2 regions of the Paenibacillus sp. FSL F4-0087 genome follow, and region 2 is predicted to be linked to the other one. Evidence: riboswitches for the same ligand, from Rfam matches in the RefSeq annotation. Region 2 holds a riboswitch; the other holds the start of a gene.
The links. Region 2 has a riboswitch for glycine ahead of sdaAB (L-serine ammonia-lyase, iron-sulfur-dependent subunit beta). Riboswitches for the same ligand answer to the same signal wherever they lie in the genome.

Region 1: another riboswitch for glycine. It lies ahead of gcvT (glycine cleavage system aminomethyltransferase GcvT); the one in region 2 lies ahead of sdaAB (L-serine ammonia-lyase, iron-sulfur-dependent subunit beta).

What each region holds. Positions count from the first base shown of each region.
Region 1 is NZ_JBBODJ010000001.1:4,291,271-4,299,124, forward strand. It holds gene gcvPB (aminomethyl-transferring glycine dehydrogenase subunit GcvPB) at 1-398, opposite strand, end outside; gene gcvPA (aminomethyl-transferring glycine dehydrogenase subunit GcvPA) at 539-1,894, opposite strand; gene gcvT (glycine cleavage system aminomethyltransferase GcvT) at 1,891-3,027, opposite strand; glycine riboswitch at 3,225-3,325, opposite strand; glycine riboswitch at 3,329-3,451, opposite strand; gene gcvH (glycine cleavage system protein GcvH) at 3,799-4,188, shown strand; gene MHB84_RS19790 (PTS mannitol transporter subunit IICB) at 4,760-6,229, shown strand; gene MHB84_RS19795 (BglG family transcription antiterminator) at 6,229-7,854, shown strand, end outside.
Region 2 is NZ_JBBODJ010000001.1:2,296,114-2,303,967, reverse strand. It holds gene MHB84_RS10720 (phosphotransferase enzyme family protein) at 1-161, shown strand, start outside; gene MHB84_RS10715 (MFS transporter) at 191-1,468, shown strand; glycine riboswitch at 1,805-1,928, shown strand; glycine riboswitch at 1,933-2,074, shown strand; gene sdaAB (L-serine ammonia-lyase, iron-sulfur-dependent subunit beta) at 2,186-2,875, shown strand; gene sdaAA (L-serine ammonia-lyase, iron-sulfur-dependent, subunit alpha) at 2,865-3,809, shown strand; gene MHB84_RS10700 (hypothetical protein) at 4,666-6,051, shown strand; gene MHB84_RS10695 (hypothetical protein) at 6,086-6,730, shown strand; gene MHB84_RS10690 (hypothetical protein) at 6,841-6,981, shown strand; gene MHB84_RS10685 (hypothetical protein) at 6,985-7,146, shown strand; gene MHB84_RS31380 (hypothetical protein) at 7,273-7,401, shown strand; gene MHB84_RS10680 (YhgE/Pip domain-containing protein) at 7,745-7,854, shown strand, end outside.

The DNA.
Region 1 (7,854 bases), 2.0 Mb from region 2:
CCAGCGGCCGGTTGCAGCGTAACGGCATCCATACCGGTTAGTCCGGCAAGATCATTTTGCAACGTGTAGAGCAGCTCAAGTGCACCTTGAATGCTGAATTCATGCTGATAGGGATGAATTTTGGCGAATCCGTTGTAACGGGCCACATCCTCATTAATCTTCGGGTTATATTTCATCGTACAAGAGCCCAGCGGATAGAATCCGTTATCTACCCCGAAATTACGACGAGACAGGGCAGTGTAATGGCGAATGACGTCAACTTCAAAAACCTCAGGCAATGCTGCTGCTTCCGACCGAAGCATTTCCCGGGGAATCAGGGAATCCACAGCTTGACGGGGAACGTCGCATTCAGGCAAGGAATAAGCGACCCGACCCGGACTGCTGAGTTCAAAAATCAACGATTGCTCCGGTGCTGGAGAGGCAGCTTGAGCAGTAACTGTTGTGTTAGTTTCAGGTTGGCCCGAAGTGGAGATAGAGGTTACCGTTTCCGATTGTCCTTGTGCTGATGTCGTCGTTGTCTTTGTTGTCGTTTCCTGAGTCACAGCGATCCCTCCAATACACGTGCGAATTCGTCAATCTCTTCCTTGCTGCGTCGTTCAGTAACCGCAATCAGCATATGTCCAGCGAGCTCAGGATAATCACGGCCAAGTTCATAGCCGCCAATGAAACCTGCATCGAGCAATTTCAGTTGCAGTGCTTCCACATTTGTTCCTTCAGGCAGTTGAATAACAAACTCATTGAACGTAGGAGCGGTAAACGTAAGAGAGACGCCTGGAATTGCGGTAAACGTGTTAAGGGCATAATGGCTCTTTTGCAAATTCAAATCAGCGACGTCGATCATGCCTTGTTTACCCATAATGGACATATATACAGAGGCGCTCAGCGCGAGTAACGCCTGGTTGGAACAGATGTTGGACGTCGCCTTTTCCCGGCGAATATGCTGTTCCCGTGCTTGCAGCGTGAGTACAAAACCACGCTTGCCGTTGCGGTCCGTTGTCTGGCCTACAATGCGGCCAGGAATTCGGCGCATATGAGCCTGGGATACCGCGAAGTATCCGCATGTTGGGCCGCCGAGTGAAGCGGCGATGCCAAGGGGCTGCGCGTCGCCAACGACGATGTCAGCACCCAGCTTGCCTGGGGCTTCCAGCAGACCCAGCGATAGCGGGTTGGCACTGACCACGAGCAGGCTCTTGTGCGTATGGGCAAGGTCTGCGGCCTGTTTTACATTTTCCACGGCGCCGAAGAAGTTCGGGCTCTGGATCATGACGGCTGCGGTGTCATTGGACACGGCGGCTTGCAGGGCATCCCAGTCTGTTACACCATTTTGATATCCAATCTCAACAATCTCCAGATTGAGGCCGTGAGCATAAGCTTGCAATACCTGACGGGATTCAGGGTGCACGGTGCGTGACACAATCAGTTGTTTGCGGCGGGTTGCCGCTGCGGCCAGATTGCCTGCTTCCGCAAATGCAGTCGCACCATCGTACATACTGGCATTGGCTACAGCCATACCTGTCAACTCACAGATGTAGGATTGAAACTCGAAAATCGCCTGCAATTCTCCTTGGCTGATCTCGGGTTGATAAGGTGTATAGGCGGTATAGAACTCGGAACGGGAGATGACATGATTAATGACGGAAGGTACGTGGTGATCATAAATACCTGCACCCAGGAAACTGGCGTGTGTCTCGAAGTTGGCATTCGCTGCCGCTTGCTTCGACATATGACGTGTCAGTGCATATTCATCGAGTTTGGAGGAAACAGGCAGTTCACCCTGATAGCGAATCTCCTGTGGAATGTCATGGAACAGATCTTCAATCGTTTCCACGCCGATGGTTGCCAACATGGCACTCTGATCCTGCTCGGTCATGGGAATGTAGCGATGCTTGCTCATGCTTGATCAGCTCCTTGAGTAGGTGTCTTTGGCGCACGTGTCCGTTTATGAAAAGGGGTCTTCACGACCTCGGCTTTTAGTTTCTTGCCACGAATCTCAATCTCCAGCGGGGTACCCAGTGCAGCATATTTGCTGTCGATCAAGGCCAGCCCCAGATTACGTTTCAACGTAGGCGACTGAGTCCCTGTGGTCACTTCACCAATCTGCACACCTTCGGCGTAAATGGGATAATGAGGGCGAGGAATGCCGCGCTCCAGTACTTCGATCCCGACTAGCTTGCGGGCAGGTCCATCATTTTTTTGCTGCAACAAGGCTTCATGTCCGATAAACGGTCCTGCATTTAACTTCACAAACATGCCAACGCCAGCCTCCAGCGGTGAGATAGTTGCAGACAATTCCTGTCCATACAGGGGCAGCTTGGCTTCAAAGCGCAGCGTATCCCGAGCACCCAGTCCTGTCGGAACAAGTCCGTGAACTTCTCCCGCTTGCATCAATCCGTTCCAGACCGCAGCGGCTTGTTCCGCAGGAACGTAGAGCTCAAAGCCATCTTCACCCGTATATCCGGTACGGGATAACAGCAATGTAACGCCGCATACCTTCGCATTTGCCACAAAGCGGAAAGGCTCAATCGAAGACACATCCGTGTCTGTCACCGTTCTGAGAATATCTACTGCCAGCGGACCTTGAAGAGCAAGCAGCGCTGTTTGATCCGAATCATTGGTCATCGTTACGCCAGGCATCATGTGCTGTTGCAGCCATGCCCAGTCCTTATCGATGTTGGAGGCGTTAACCACCAGCATATAATGCTGGTCTTTCAGTTTATAAATCAGCAGATCATCAACCACGCCACCATCCGGATAACACATTAACGTATATTGGGCCTGACCGGTAACGAGTGTTGTTACATTATTAGTGGTCATGTGCTGTAAAAAAGCTTCTGCGTGTTCACCTTGTACGGTGAATTCGCCCATGTGGGATACATCAAATAATCCAGCACGTTCTCGCACCGCTTCATGCTCTTTCTGAATTCCGCTGAATTGTACCGGGAGCTCCCAGCCACCAAAATCAATGCATCGTACGCCTTCATATTGCTGATAGAGTGGAAAGAGTGGGGTTCTAAGCAAATCGGACATCCAATCACCTCGTCATGGGCCGTCAACCGGCCGAGTGTATAACCATGGATCAATGAATCTGGCATCATATTTTTTTATAAAAGTAAGGTAAGGACGCGATAGGCAGCGCCGCTCTATAACCTGTTTTCGTTTTTTTGGGAAAAAGGAAAAGGACAGGCCAAAGAATCGGCATGCCAGAAGCACGCTGTATTCTTAGGCTCTGTCCTTGGTACCTGAGAGTTACCCCGCCGCATGATGCAGCAGGTTTCCCCTTGGGTGATCATAACGCCCACACAGGGCGATTAGATGCTCTCCAGAGTTGCGTCCCGTAAAAGTCCTTTTGCCTGAGAGATTCACCTCCGCTTGTCGGTGGTTTACTCCTTCGGCGTTACCGCATGTACACCCTGATTCGGGTGTCAAGGGTAATCTCTCCCTTTACATTCATCCGCGGGTATTGCATAGACCAATTAAACACATTTACTACTCTCATTAAAGCCTGAATCGACTATTGATGTCAAGAACGATATCATAGAAATGAATAAAAAAACCGAATGATATTTTTAATTTGTTCCATAACGTTCGTCTATTTATAAAGAGTGCGCTTACTTTTCTAATATTCACCATTATATGTAGGGAGAGTGCATTTGAGTTACAGGTATATAAGGAAGAAAAACAAATAAATTGTGAGGTATCTTGACATTTGAATCGAAAATATCATACGCTATGTTCTGGGAAAAAGGTTAAGGTCAAAGAAACGCATGCACTCATTAATGAAAAGCGAGGCGGATATCGATGAGCGAATTGAAAAGTGATTTCCTGTACAGTGAAGAGCACGAATGGGTGCAGACCGTAGGGGAGGATACCGTACGTATTGGTATTACCGAGTTCGCGCAGCATCAGCTGGGTGACATTGTGTTTGTGGAATTGCCTGACCTGGAATCGGATGTAAAAGCGGAAGACGGCATTGGAACGATTGAATCCGTCAAAACCGTTTCGGATTTGTTTTCTCCTGTCAGTGGAACGATTATTGCTGTGAATGATGCATTGCAGGATTCCCCGGAGCTGGTTAACAACTCTCCATATGAGGAAGGCTGGATGATCGAGATTCGTGTTGAGGGCGATCTGACAGCAGCACTTTCCACGTTGATGAACGCGGATGCGTATCGTAAACATACGGAATAATATTAAGGTACAATTCTCCGATTGGATAGAGAGTTTTAGCTTGATGCAAAAGTTCTTTTAAGGTAATAAAATGAATCGATGATTATAGATCCGAATGGTGATATTGCTTATTCGGAGAATACTTAGGCGCAATTGCCTCATCTGAAACTGGATGAGGTCATTGCGCTTTTTCGTTGTTACTCGATGAATTAGACTAATTAGATGAAATAAATATCAATTTAACATGTTTCATCATCATTTCTAAATGAGGTAGGAACAGCTCATTTAAATAGAATAAATTTACAATTTCATTTGTCATTAAAATGGGGCAATTCGTGGGTATGATACATGAAAGGAATAACAGGTTTCGATCAATATACGGGTTTAAATATGGAACAATCCTTTAAATTTAAATCTTGTCATCAACGTTCATGACGGAAGTAGGTTTTCATTTCGTTGTAGAAGATACCGTTTTCATTTACGATATGGTTGTAAATTAAGATTTATTGCAGATTTGTACCTTCGTTCGTCTGGATCATCGTTGTCAAAATTCAGTGGAATCAAGGTTTAATATGTTGAGGAGGTTTTCAGTATGAGTTCAGTGGACGCAAAGTCCGAAACAAGCGGAGGAATACGGGTTGGCGTTCAGAAGTTTGGACGTTTCCTAAGTGGTATGGTTATGCCGAACATGGGTGCTTTTATCGCCTGGGGTCTGATTACGGCATTGTTCATTCCAAAAGGATGGTTCCCTAACGCAGATTTTGCATTATTGGTTGATCCAATGATCAAATATTTGCTGCCTTTGCTTATCGGTTACACAGGCGGTACCATGGTACACGGCCAACGTGGTGGTGTAGTCGGTGCGATCATGACCATCGGGGTTATTGTCGGCAGTGATATTCCAATGTTTCTTGGCGCCATGATAGCCGGACCGTTGGGAGCCTGGGTCATTAAGAAGTTTGACAAGGCTGTCGATGGCAAAATCAAATCAGGGTTTGAGATGCTGGTTAACAACTTCTCCGCTGGTATTATTGGTGGGATTTTGGCCCTTCTAGCCCTTAAAGGCATCGGGCCTTTCGTTGAAGCGATTAGCAAGGTGTTATCAGCTGGGGTAGAAGCTTTGATGAATGCTGGTCTTCTCCCGCTGGTCAATCTGATCATTGAGCCAGGAAAAGTATTATTCCTGAACAATGCGATCAACCATGGTATTCTGACACCAATTGCTACGGATCAAGCAAGAGAATTGGGTCAATCCGTATTATTCATGCTCGAATCCAATCCAGGACCTGGACTTGGTATTTTGCTGGCATACTGTTTCTTCGGTCGCGGATCAGCCAAATCTTCCGCTCCAGGTGCTGTAATCATCCATTTCTTTGGCGGGATTCACGAGATTTATTTCCCTTACATTCTGATGAGACCGATACTGATTCTGGCTGCGATGGCTGGTGGTGTAGCGGGTACATTGACCTTTATGCTAACCGGAGCTGGTTTGGTATCAGCACCGTCACCGGGAAGTATCATTGCCTACTCGTTGTTAACACCTAAGGGTGGATACCTTGGCATGTTTGCAGGGGTAGCTGTAGCTGCGATCATCTCGTTCCTCGTAGCATCCATACTGCTCAAAACGGGTAAACAGAAGAACGATGAAGAAGATCTGGACAGTGCGTCCAACCGTATGAAAGATATGAAAAATCAGGGCAAAACGGGCAACCTCACCGTTGATAAAGACAATCGTGAAGCTGACCGTGCAGCCGATATTGCTTCTTCGGCAGTAAAAACGGATATCAATAAAATTGTATTCTCCTGTGATGCAGGTATGGGTTCGAGTGCCATGGGTGCCTCGATTCTCCGGAAGAAAATGAAGGCAGCCGGTGTGGATGTCGCTGTAACCAACACGGCGATCAGTGAGATTCCACAAGATGCCGACATCGTCATCACACAGAAAACATTGACAGACCGGGCCAAATCCGTGGCTCCAAATGCAGAGCATATTTCCATCGACAACTTCCTGAAGAGTCCTGAATATGAGGCACTGGTGGAGCGCCTCAAATCCGACTCCTGATGAGTAATATTACAAGGAGACAGCGTGAGATCGTGGAGTTCCTGCTGGAGCATCCTCATGAAGTAACTGCTGGCGATATAGCTGTTGCGGTCAAAGTAAGCACTCGTACCGTACATCGAGAGTTGCAGATGATTGAACAATGGCTTGAGCCCCTTGGCATGAGATTGGAAAAAAAATCGGGAACCGGGGTTCGAATTGATCCCGGTTCCGATGATTTGGCCGTATTGCGTCAACAACTTGAGCTTAACGAATATGTGGAGTTTACGCCCGAAGAGCGTAAACTCTTCATGCTTTGTATTTTGCTGGATGAATCCGAGCCTGTGAAGCTGCTTGCATTGGCCTCAGATCTGAAAGTAACCGTATCTACGGCAAGCAATGATCTGGACGATCTGGAGCCACGCATTCAGCTGGCAGGATTGAAGTTGGTTCGCAGACGTGGATATGGGGTCAAGATCAATGGAAGTGAGTTGGCTCATCGCATGGCTATTTCCGCGCTCGCTCTTGAATATCTGGATGAATCCGATTTGTTCGGTAGACAGGCGGAGCAGGGAGTTTCCAAAGTAAGCAGCAAGCTTCTGGAAATGATAGGGCATGAGGATGTACTTACGGTCGAAAACGCGTTATGGCAGCCGGATATTGAGTGGTTGGAAAATATACCGGAGCGTCAATACATGAAGCTGCTGATCCAATTGTCTGTATCCGTTGTGCGGATTCGCAAAGGTTTTGGCATAGGTCGGAGCACTCAACAAGACAAAAAAGACGTTGGAATGCCTCTACATGTTGAGCAGAAGGTGCCGGAATATTTAGCTTCCCGTTTGTGCGGTGTTCTATCTGCCCAGCTTGGGCTGGAGTTTGTGGGCGAGGAGCAGGCTTATTTTCACAGGCTGCTGATTGAAATCGAGCAATCGATTCATTCCTCACGTCTGCTGCCCGTAGACGATCTGGTCTTGCTTGACATGGTTCGTTCCCTCACAGATCGGATGCAGCAGAAAACTCATTATTCGTTCCATGAGGATCGTCTGCTCCGTGAAGGTCTGATTGCCCATATGGAGCCAGTACTGGAACGAATGGATGAACGGCAGCTCATCCGTAATCCGCTGCTTCAACAGATCCGCAAGGATTATGAATCACTCTTTGAGGATGTAAAGCAAGCAGTGCGTGAGGCTTGGCCCAATACGGATGTTCCGGATGAAGAGATCGGATTTTTGGTGATGCACTTCGGTGCTTCCATTGAACGACTGCGGGTGCTGAAACGTGAAATCAGGGCTGTCGTCGTTTGTACGAGTGGGATCGGATCTTCACGGATGTTATCGAGCCGACTGTCCAAGGAAATTCCCGAGATTCGGATTGTGGACAGTGTGTCCTGGTATGAAGCCGCGCGTATACCAAAGACGGAATATGATCTGGTTCTCTCTACTGTGGATCTGCCAATGGATAAACATCAATACTACAAGGTGAGCCCACTGCTGACGGCAGAAGAAAGTGAACGTTTAAGGCACTTCATCAGGACAACGACGCTTCAGCGGGAACATAGTCCCCCCCCTGAAGCAGATTCAATGACAACAGGACGAATTTCCGATCCGGTTGGACTGGAAGCGACCCTGATTGAAATCGTACAGATTATC
Region 2 (7,854 bases):
GATTAATGGAAGGATTCATGCTGATTTTTACGTTCGGCTATTTTGCATTCCAGATGGAGAATGAGTCCAGGTACGAATGGATGAAAGAGCGAATGCCTCTTATATGCAGCAAATTTTGCAAACCATATGTACAGAACGAGAGTATTTTCTATGAGTTATAATTTGTGATTTCTAGTGGGTGGGTAGCGCTATGAAGAACATTCGTGCAAAGAGAGTTGCATCGAAGGGGCAGTCTGGTGGCTGGAAGCATGCCGGATTGCTACTTAGCGGAGTGGGCATATCCAATCTGGGTGATTTCATATATATTGTGGCGATTAACCTGATGGTATTGAATATGACACAGTCTCCAGCGGCAGTCGCAGGGTTGTGGATTATCTCGCCGATTGCTTCGGTGTGCACTAAGTTTTGGTCAGGTAGCCTGATTGATCGTTATGATCAGCGGCAGTTGATGATTGGTGCCGATATGCTACGGGCGTTGCTGGTGGCGATGCTGCCACTGATGTCCAGTCTATGGATGATGTACGCGGTGATGTTTCTGATCAGCATGTCCTCATCTATATTTGTCCCTTCCTCTCAGGTATACATTACCCGGCTGGTACCTGCTGAACGGCGCAAGCGCTTTAATTCCCTACAAGCTTTGATCAGCTCAGGGGCATTTATTACCGGCCCGGCAGTTGCAGGAGTGATGCTGTTATATTTATCTCCGGCAGCAGCCATTTATGCCAATGCGGTTTCCTTTGCTGCTTCTGCGTTGATTCTAATGTTTCTTCCCAAACTGGGCATTGGAGAACAGAATATAGGGACGGGAAGCAGGCTGACCCCTCGGATGATTGCCCAGGATTGGAGAGCTGTACTGAGCTTCAGCCGAAAGTCGGGCTACGTGGTCGGTATATATGCCCTGTTCCAGATTATTCTGGTGGTCGGCATGTCGCTGGATGCTCAGGAAGTGGTGTTTATCCGTCAGGTGATGAACCTGCCTGAATCGCAGTACGGAGCATTAATGAGTATCACCGGCATCGGTTATTTGGCAGGTTCCATGCTGGTTTGGATGTTCGCCAAACATTTGCCGGTCCGTCACATGATGGGTGGCGGTGTACTTCTGGTTGCGCTTGGTTATTTCCTGTTCGCCCGTTCATTCTCGTTTGAACTGGCGGCTGTTGCCTTTATTCTGCTCGGTCTGTGCTCCGCACTGGCGAGTACCGGCCTGGTTACCTTTTATCAAAATAATATTCCTGTCGATCTGATGGGGCGAATGAGCAGTGTACTTGGACTTGTGTTAAGTGTGTTGCAGGTGGCTTCCATTTTGATTGCAGGGGTAATAGCAGAGCAGTTGTCGCTTCGTATGGTATATACAGTTGTATCTGGGGTCATGCTGTTAGCTGCGTTGGGATTGTGGGTGACGAGCATGTTTCCTTCCCGAAGCAGGTATTACGATGAACCGGCGAAGTCCAAGGCGATGGTGGGGTGACAGGCAGAAATACGGCAATTCTAGTACAGAATAATGGTTGCCTGAATACCCGAACCGTTCAGTAGAACATAACATAAATAGTATTAAACACAGATATTGGCTAATAGAAAATGAAAAATGTATACGCTTTCGAGATGAAACGCATTAACACATTCATGTGATGAAAGTTTACAGTTTGTTCGTTTATCTTGTGTATAAAATGGAAAAAGCAATTATTCGCAAAGAAATCGTTAAGTTTGTTGACACTGATCTTCCGGTCGATTAATCTTAATGAGAAAGTATTAAAAACTTCAATTATCGTTCTGGTACAAAATCAGAATGGTTCCATACAGCGAATGATAGCGAGCGGGAGAGACCTGGGCATGTCGAGTAAAATGGCAGCTGTCGGGCACCGAAGGAGCAAGCTGCTACGCACCCGGCGCAGCGGTTAATCTCTCAGGTAAATGTACCATCGTTGGACGCAACTCTGGAGAGTGCGCGAACTGCGCCACCCAAGGGGTATATGGTCAAGCAGCACGGTGTGCAGGGTGACGTCACCTGTAAATACAGGGATGCATCGATTCGCCGCGCTGCTTATCATGAAACTCTCAGGTATCGAGGACAGAGAGAGGGCCTAGGGCCTTCTTCTGTCCTTTTTTGATGTCATCATTCAGTAATAAAGGAACATTATGGGTGTACGTCTGGATGAAAATGACGATTATAAATGGAGGGTTTGCGATGCGTTTTAAAGACGTTTTTTCAATTATTGGTCCGTCCATGACAGGTCCATCAAGTTCACATACGGCTGGAGCGGCAAGATTGGGGCGAATTGCCCGTCAGTGGCTGGGATGCACGCCTGAACGCGCTCGATTAACTCTATACGGCTCGTTTGCTGATACGTATCAGGGGCATGGTACGGATCTTGCGTTGATCGGTGGCCTGCTTGATTATGTGACTGATGATCCACGTATACCGGATGCAGAACAATATGCAGAGGAAGCGGGTATGGAGGTAGAGTTTTTCACAAGCGGCCTGCCTGCTCCTCATCCGAATACGGTCAAGATTGAACTATGGCACGGAGACCGCCAATGTTCACTAATCGGTGCTTCCATCGGCGGTGGTAGTGTATCGGTGCATGCATTGAATGATTTTCGTGTACAGATCAGCGGAGAGTTCCCCACACTTGTACTTCGCCATTCGGACAAAGCAGGGGTGCTCGCTTCGGTAACCTCCACCATCAGTTCGTCCGGGGTGAACATCGGGTACATGCAAGTGGATCGGAAAGCCCGGGATGGTGAAGCACTGACAGCGATGGAGATGGATGGTGTGCCGAATCCTGAGATGTTGAACCGTCTGCGGTCGCTGGATCATATGCTGGACATTCGCGTGATTGATTTGAAGAGAGGGGTCGAGCCTGATGCGGTTTAAACATCTACATGAACTGAATACCATCTGTACAGCAGAGTCCAAGACCATTGCCGAGCTGATGATCGAAGAGCAGGTTCAGGAGACGAATATCCCGGAAGTGGATGTTGTGCGGCAGATGTCGGATTACTATCAGGTGATGAAGGAAGCTGTACACAAAGGGCTAACAGAAGATACAACATCACGCAGCGGCTTGACTGGCGGAGACGGCAAAAAAATGGCTGAGTACATTCGTAAAGGCGAGACTTGTTCTGGAGATGCCTCTGCACTGGCCATGGCGTATGCCCTTTGTGTATCGGAAGTGAATGCCTCGATGGGCCGGATTGTAGCCACACCGACAGCTGGCTCCTGCGGCATCATTCCGGGTGTATTTATCAGCTCACAGGAGCGTTTTGGCTGGAGTGACGAGCATCTGGTGAACGGTCTGTTCTGTGCGGGAGCGATCGGTTATGTCATTGCCAACAACTCATTTATCTCAGGTGCCGAGGGTGGCTGTCAGGCTGAAGTGGGTTCTGCGATCGGTATGGCCGCTGGAGCCATGGTGGAGCTGCGTGGAGGGACGCCGGAGCAAGTGGTTCATGCAGTTGGCCTCGCGTTAAAAAATACACTAGGGCTCATCTGCGATCCTGTCGCAGGCCTCGTGGAAATCCCTTGCATCGTCCGTAACGGACTGGGTGCCGTAACTGCGCTGGCTGCGGCCGACATGGCGCTGGCCGGGGTACGAAGTGCCATTCCTTCTGACGAAGTCATTGATGTCATGCTGGAAGTGGGCAGTGCGATGCCGAGCAGGCACCGTGAAACGGCCCAAGGTGGGCTTGCCCAAACACCGACAGGACGGAAAATGATGGAGAAGCTTGCTAAACCAAAGGCGAAGCGTGCGGAGCCTGAGACTGAAGCTGAGTCTCCTGCTGAAAATGAGCCAGAAGCCAAGGCATAACAACTATGCACGAACATGAACGAGCTTGAAATGAATTTAACTCGTGGAGCCTGGTTCATGAATGGTCATCTGCTCCCATCATGATAAAAAAGCCGGTACGAATTCTTCCTGCTGAAGAAGCGTATCGGCTTTTTTGCTTATTAGGTTAGCCTGTAATTACTGGTTGGCCTTTTTTTGTGGTCGTTTTACGATGGGGAGCCAGGAGAACGTGGCCGCTTGGGGGGACCTCGTTACAAGAGGCTGTTCTCACGCGACCTCCAAAAGATCATTTTTGAGTTGGAAGGGTTTCGACCTGTAAAACAAGCGCCGTGTGTAGCTGAAATTAAGAAGTTTAGCGATGCGAAACAACTCGTGGCATTTGCAGGCCATGACCTTTAGTTCAGGAAAGTATACAGCGACAAGCGCACGAATACAAAACGAGGCTCGAAGAGGCTCGGACGTTCTCTGTACTTGGCTGAGCAATGCGAGATGAGTAAAAATGTATACTTAATCCCCACTGCTTCGTCAGCTCGTGGATTGAGGTCTTCCTGTGATTGGCGGCGAAGTACAAACGAGGTGAATCCAGAGATGCCCGGATGCTCGATTGACTCTTCTATCTTTTTGCGATGGGGTTAATGATCTTGGCTCCCGAACCGGCCCTTTAGCAATTGATGAGTTTATTTCTCGACATATCTCAAGCGAAAACAAAAAGAACAAAACGTTTATTTTTTATAACTAAACGAATGGACTCTGGCTTACCCAATATAGGTTTGATGTGATCGGATATGTGAAAGTTGAGTTATAAAAATTTTTATATAATTCCATTTGTTGCTATGGTATTATTATGTTGAAACATACAAAAAAAGGAGGATTTTTTATGAAAAGTATCAAGTTGGCTGCAAATTTTCTTCTTACTTCTGTTCTTGCTTTTAGTTTATCTGTACCAGCCCTTGCCCAACAAAGTGAAATAGAAAACATTGATGTGTCTAAAGGGGTATTCTTGCCAATTAACACATTCAACGATCTTTATGGTAAACCAACGAGCCATACAGATGATATCCCAATTGTTGGAGGAGATGCGAGCATTCAAATCCAAAGTATTAAGCTTACTGGAAGCGAATTATCACTTTCTGCGACAGTAAATTACAATAACCAAACTAAAGCACTTGATGCTACTGGTGAACTTTACAACAGCTATAAGCAACAAGATTCTATTAACAGTGTTGTCGGTGACCTTAAAGATAGTAACGGTAATTTTGACATTAAATTGTTTGATGTTTATAATGACACATTTAAAGATAAGATGATCGTAGATCAGTCTCTTCAAAACAAACCTCATTTGAAAGCGTATTTAATAGATCATCAGGAAAATATCCTACTATTTGAGATCCCTCTCCCTGATGATTTAGAATATATTTCTGTTAATAATATTGAAGAGATTGATACAAATAAGGACTTTTTTTGGTTTACTGGTGTAATTACCCCATATGAACAAAAAGAAATTCCGACGGATGAAAAAATTAAAGCTGAACTTGGTGTATCTTCTATTGGCCTAAAAGCAGTTGGGAGTTTTTCGGATTGGACACATAGTACAACCTATTATAAATCTTTCTATATTGGTAGCGATTATATTCAAGCCTATTCCTTACCTTATGGCTCATGGAAAGCTTTGGATGTAAAAAATCAATCTACATGGACAAACAGCTTTAAAATTGCGGAGCATGTGACTGTGAATGGAACAACCAATAGAAGTGTTGACAGCCCGTTTAAATATCGTAATGTGAAATTAAGTACGGGGGTTGGAGCTAAGTCTACCATAATAACCGCTTATATTGATGGTAAACTTTCTGGAGCAAGCAATGGATCTAGTTTAGCAATGAAAATTGCAGAAAAAGCATGGTCAACAGCTTTACCTGTAGCACCTTCAATTAGCGATATCAAGGGATGGGTAGATGCAATCATTGATGCCGGTACAAGTAAAACTATAACGCTAGGCAGCTCAAACATTAAGCTTAGTACATCACCTACAGTAGTTGAAAGTGCTAATTCAGGCAGTAATGAATTGTTCAAGTATACAGATGTAAACGGGACTAATACTGGGCATCATCTAGATCTTCAAACTGTTGTTCAATACGAGAGTAGCTCTGGAACATCGGCTACAGCAAACGGACTTTTAAAAATTAAATGGGATGTTTATTATGCAAGTGCTTTACTAGATTCGAATCAAAAGGAAGTCTCGTTCCAATATAGTGTCTCCAAATAACCCCCCTGAAGCGAGCGGCGACTGATGTCGCCGCTTGTCTTTACTCAAACTACCTAAAGAGATAGAGGGCTCAAATATGCTAAAAAAAAATTATGGTAGAATAGTTTTTGTTTGTTTAATAATAGCACTGCTTATCCTTTGTATATCGCAATACCATACTAAAGAAATATATAAATCAGCACTTACAAGTAAGCTTATAGCTGACATTTCGGAGCTGCGGAGTGCAATATCATCAAATGACAATGTATATGGGGAGATTCTGCGCTCAGGAAAAGTCTCAAAAAGTCAAGCTAACTATCTTATGGGAAATAACGATGAAATAAGGAGGATCGTTGGAGATTACTCTGCCTTAGCTGTTCATCTTGGGAAGATGAAGGAAGGGTTTCAATACGTGGACACACCACAAAATGCCCTGAAACTTACACTTTATTTTAAGGATCTACAAGATGCAGGTAAGGAAGATTTTCTTGATCCTAACTCGAAAGTTATAATTGAGAAGGCACTAGATTTGAATTCAAAATGGAGTGGTACAATTTCTAGTAGACAGATAACTAGTATCGCCGATGATTCATGGATTAAATTACTTGTTGACTTTGAAAAAGATACTCATATTTTTCTTGAAGAAAATAAAATTGAAAACATCGAGGAATTTTGGCTTAAGAGAAGAGAGATAAAATAAATGAATTTTCAGTAATCAATTGAATACTAAATTAATGAGTTGATGTAGTTGCGAACGATTCAAATTCGCTATTATCAGGTTAGCCAGTGAGTACTGGTTGGCCTTTTTTTTTGGTCATTTTTCGATGGGGGAGCCGGGAGAACATCGTTGCTTGGGGGTATGAACCTGTAACAGGCATCTATGTGCAGGAGAAGCTGAGCAGTAAAGACCCACTAGGGCAAGTGTTTCCGGGGTATGAAGAGGTATTTTAGAACGTGTTTTTGGTAAGGTCATTAACGGTACTGGCCAGTTGTTCAGAGAGAGATTCCAAGCAATGGGAGATTGAAAAAGTCGGAAAACTGGAGGAAGTGCTGGATGACTGGGGAGTAGCAAGACTTAAAGCCATGCGTTGCTTGGTGTGGTCACGTTATTGCTGACGATGCTCGGCAACTAAACTAGTTGGAAAAGCAAATGAAGGACATTGCGGTAGACTTGGACGAAGCCGGACTTATGAAAAGCATCCGGGAATTGGAGCGAAACTGGCGACAGCGATTGTAGCTGAAATGGGTGATGTGAAGCAGTTTAGCGATGCGAAGCAACAACTCGTGGCGTTTGCAGGCCTTGACCTTAGGACTTCTAGTGTTTACAGCGATAAGCACACGAACAACGAAACGGGGCTAGAAGAGGCTTAGACGTTCTCTGTACTTGGCTGTACAATATGTAATGAGAAAACAAGCTGTTCATTACATTTTGATCATCTTGCCAAAGGAGCAGCCCTACCAAACATAAACCATATTTAACTATAACCTCCACGGCAATGGAGGTTATTCGTGTTGGTCGGAAAAAGTGTAACAAGAAAAGAGAATTTATCAACCTGAATTGCTGACAAGTATTAGCTGGTTTTTTGCTGTTCCTACAAAGAAAAATAAAAAGCTATTGACGTTTATATATCGATTAGATATATTATTTATTGTTATATATCAATACGATATATATGACCGAGAATAAGTTATACAACTTAAGGAGATGGATAACATGAAAAGTGTTTTTCAAACGAGTCTTCTGTTTTTGAAAAATGGAGCTACAGTGGTCGGGTTAATTACAGCCGTACTGTTCCAGGTTTTTTTTAATACCATTTGGCTTAG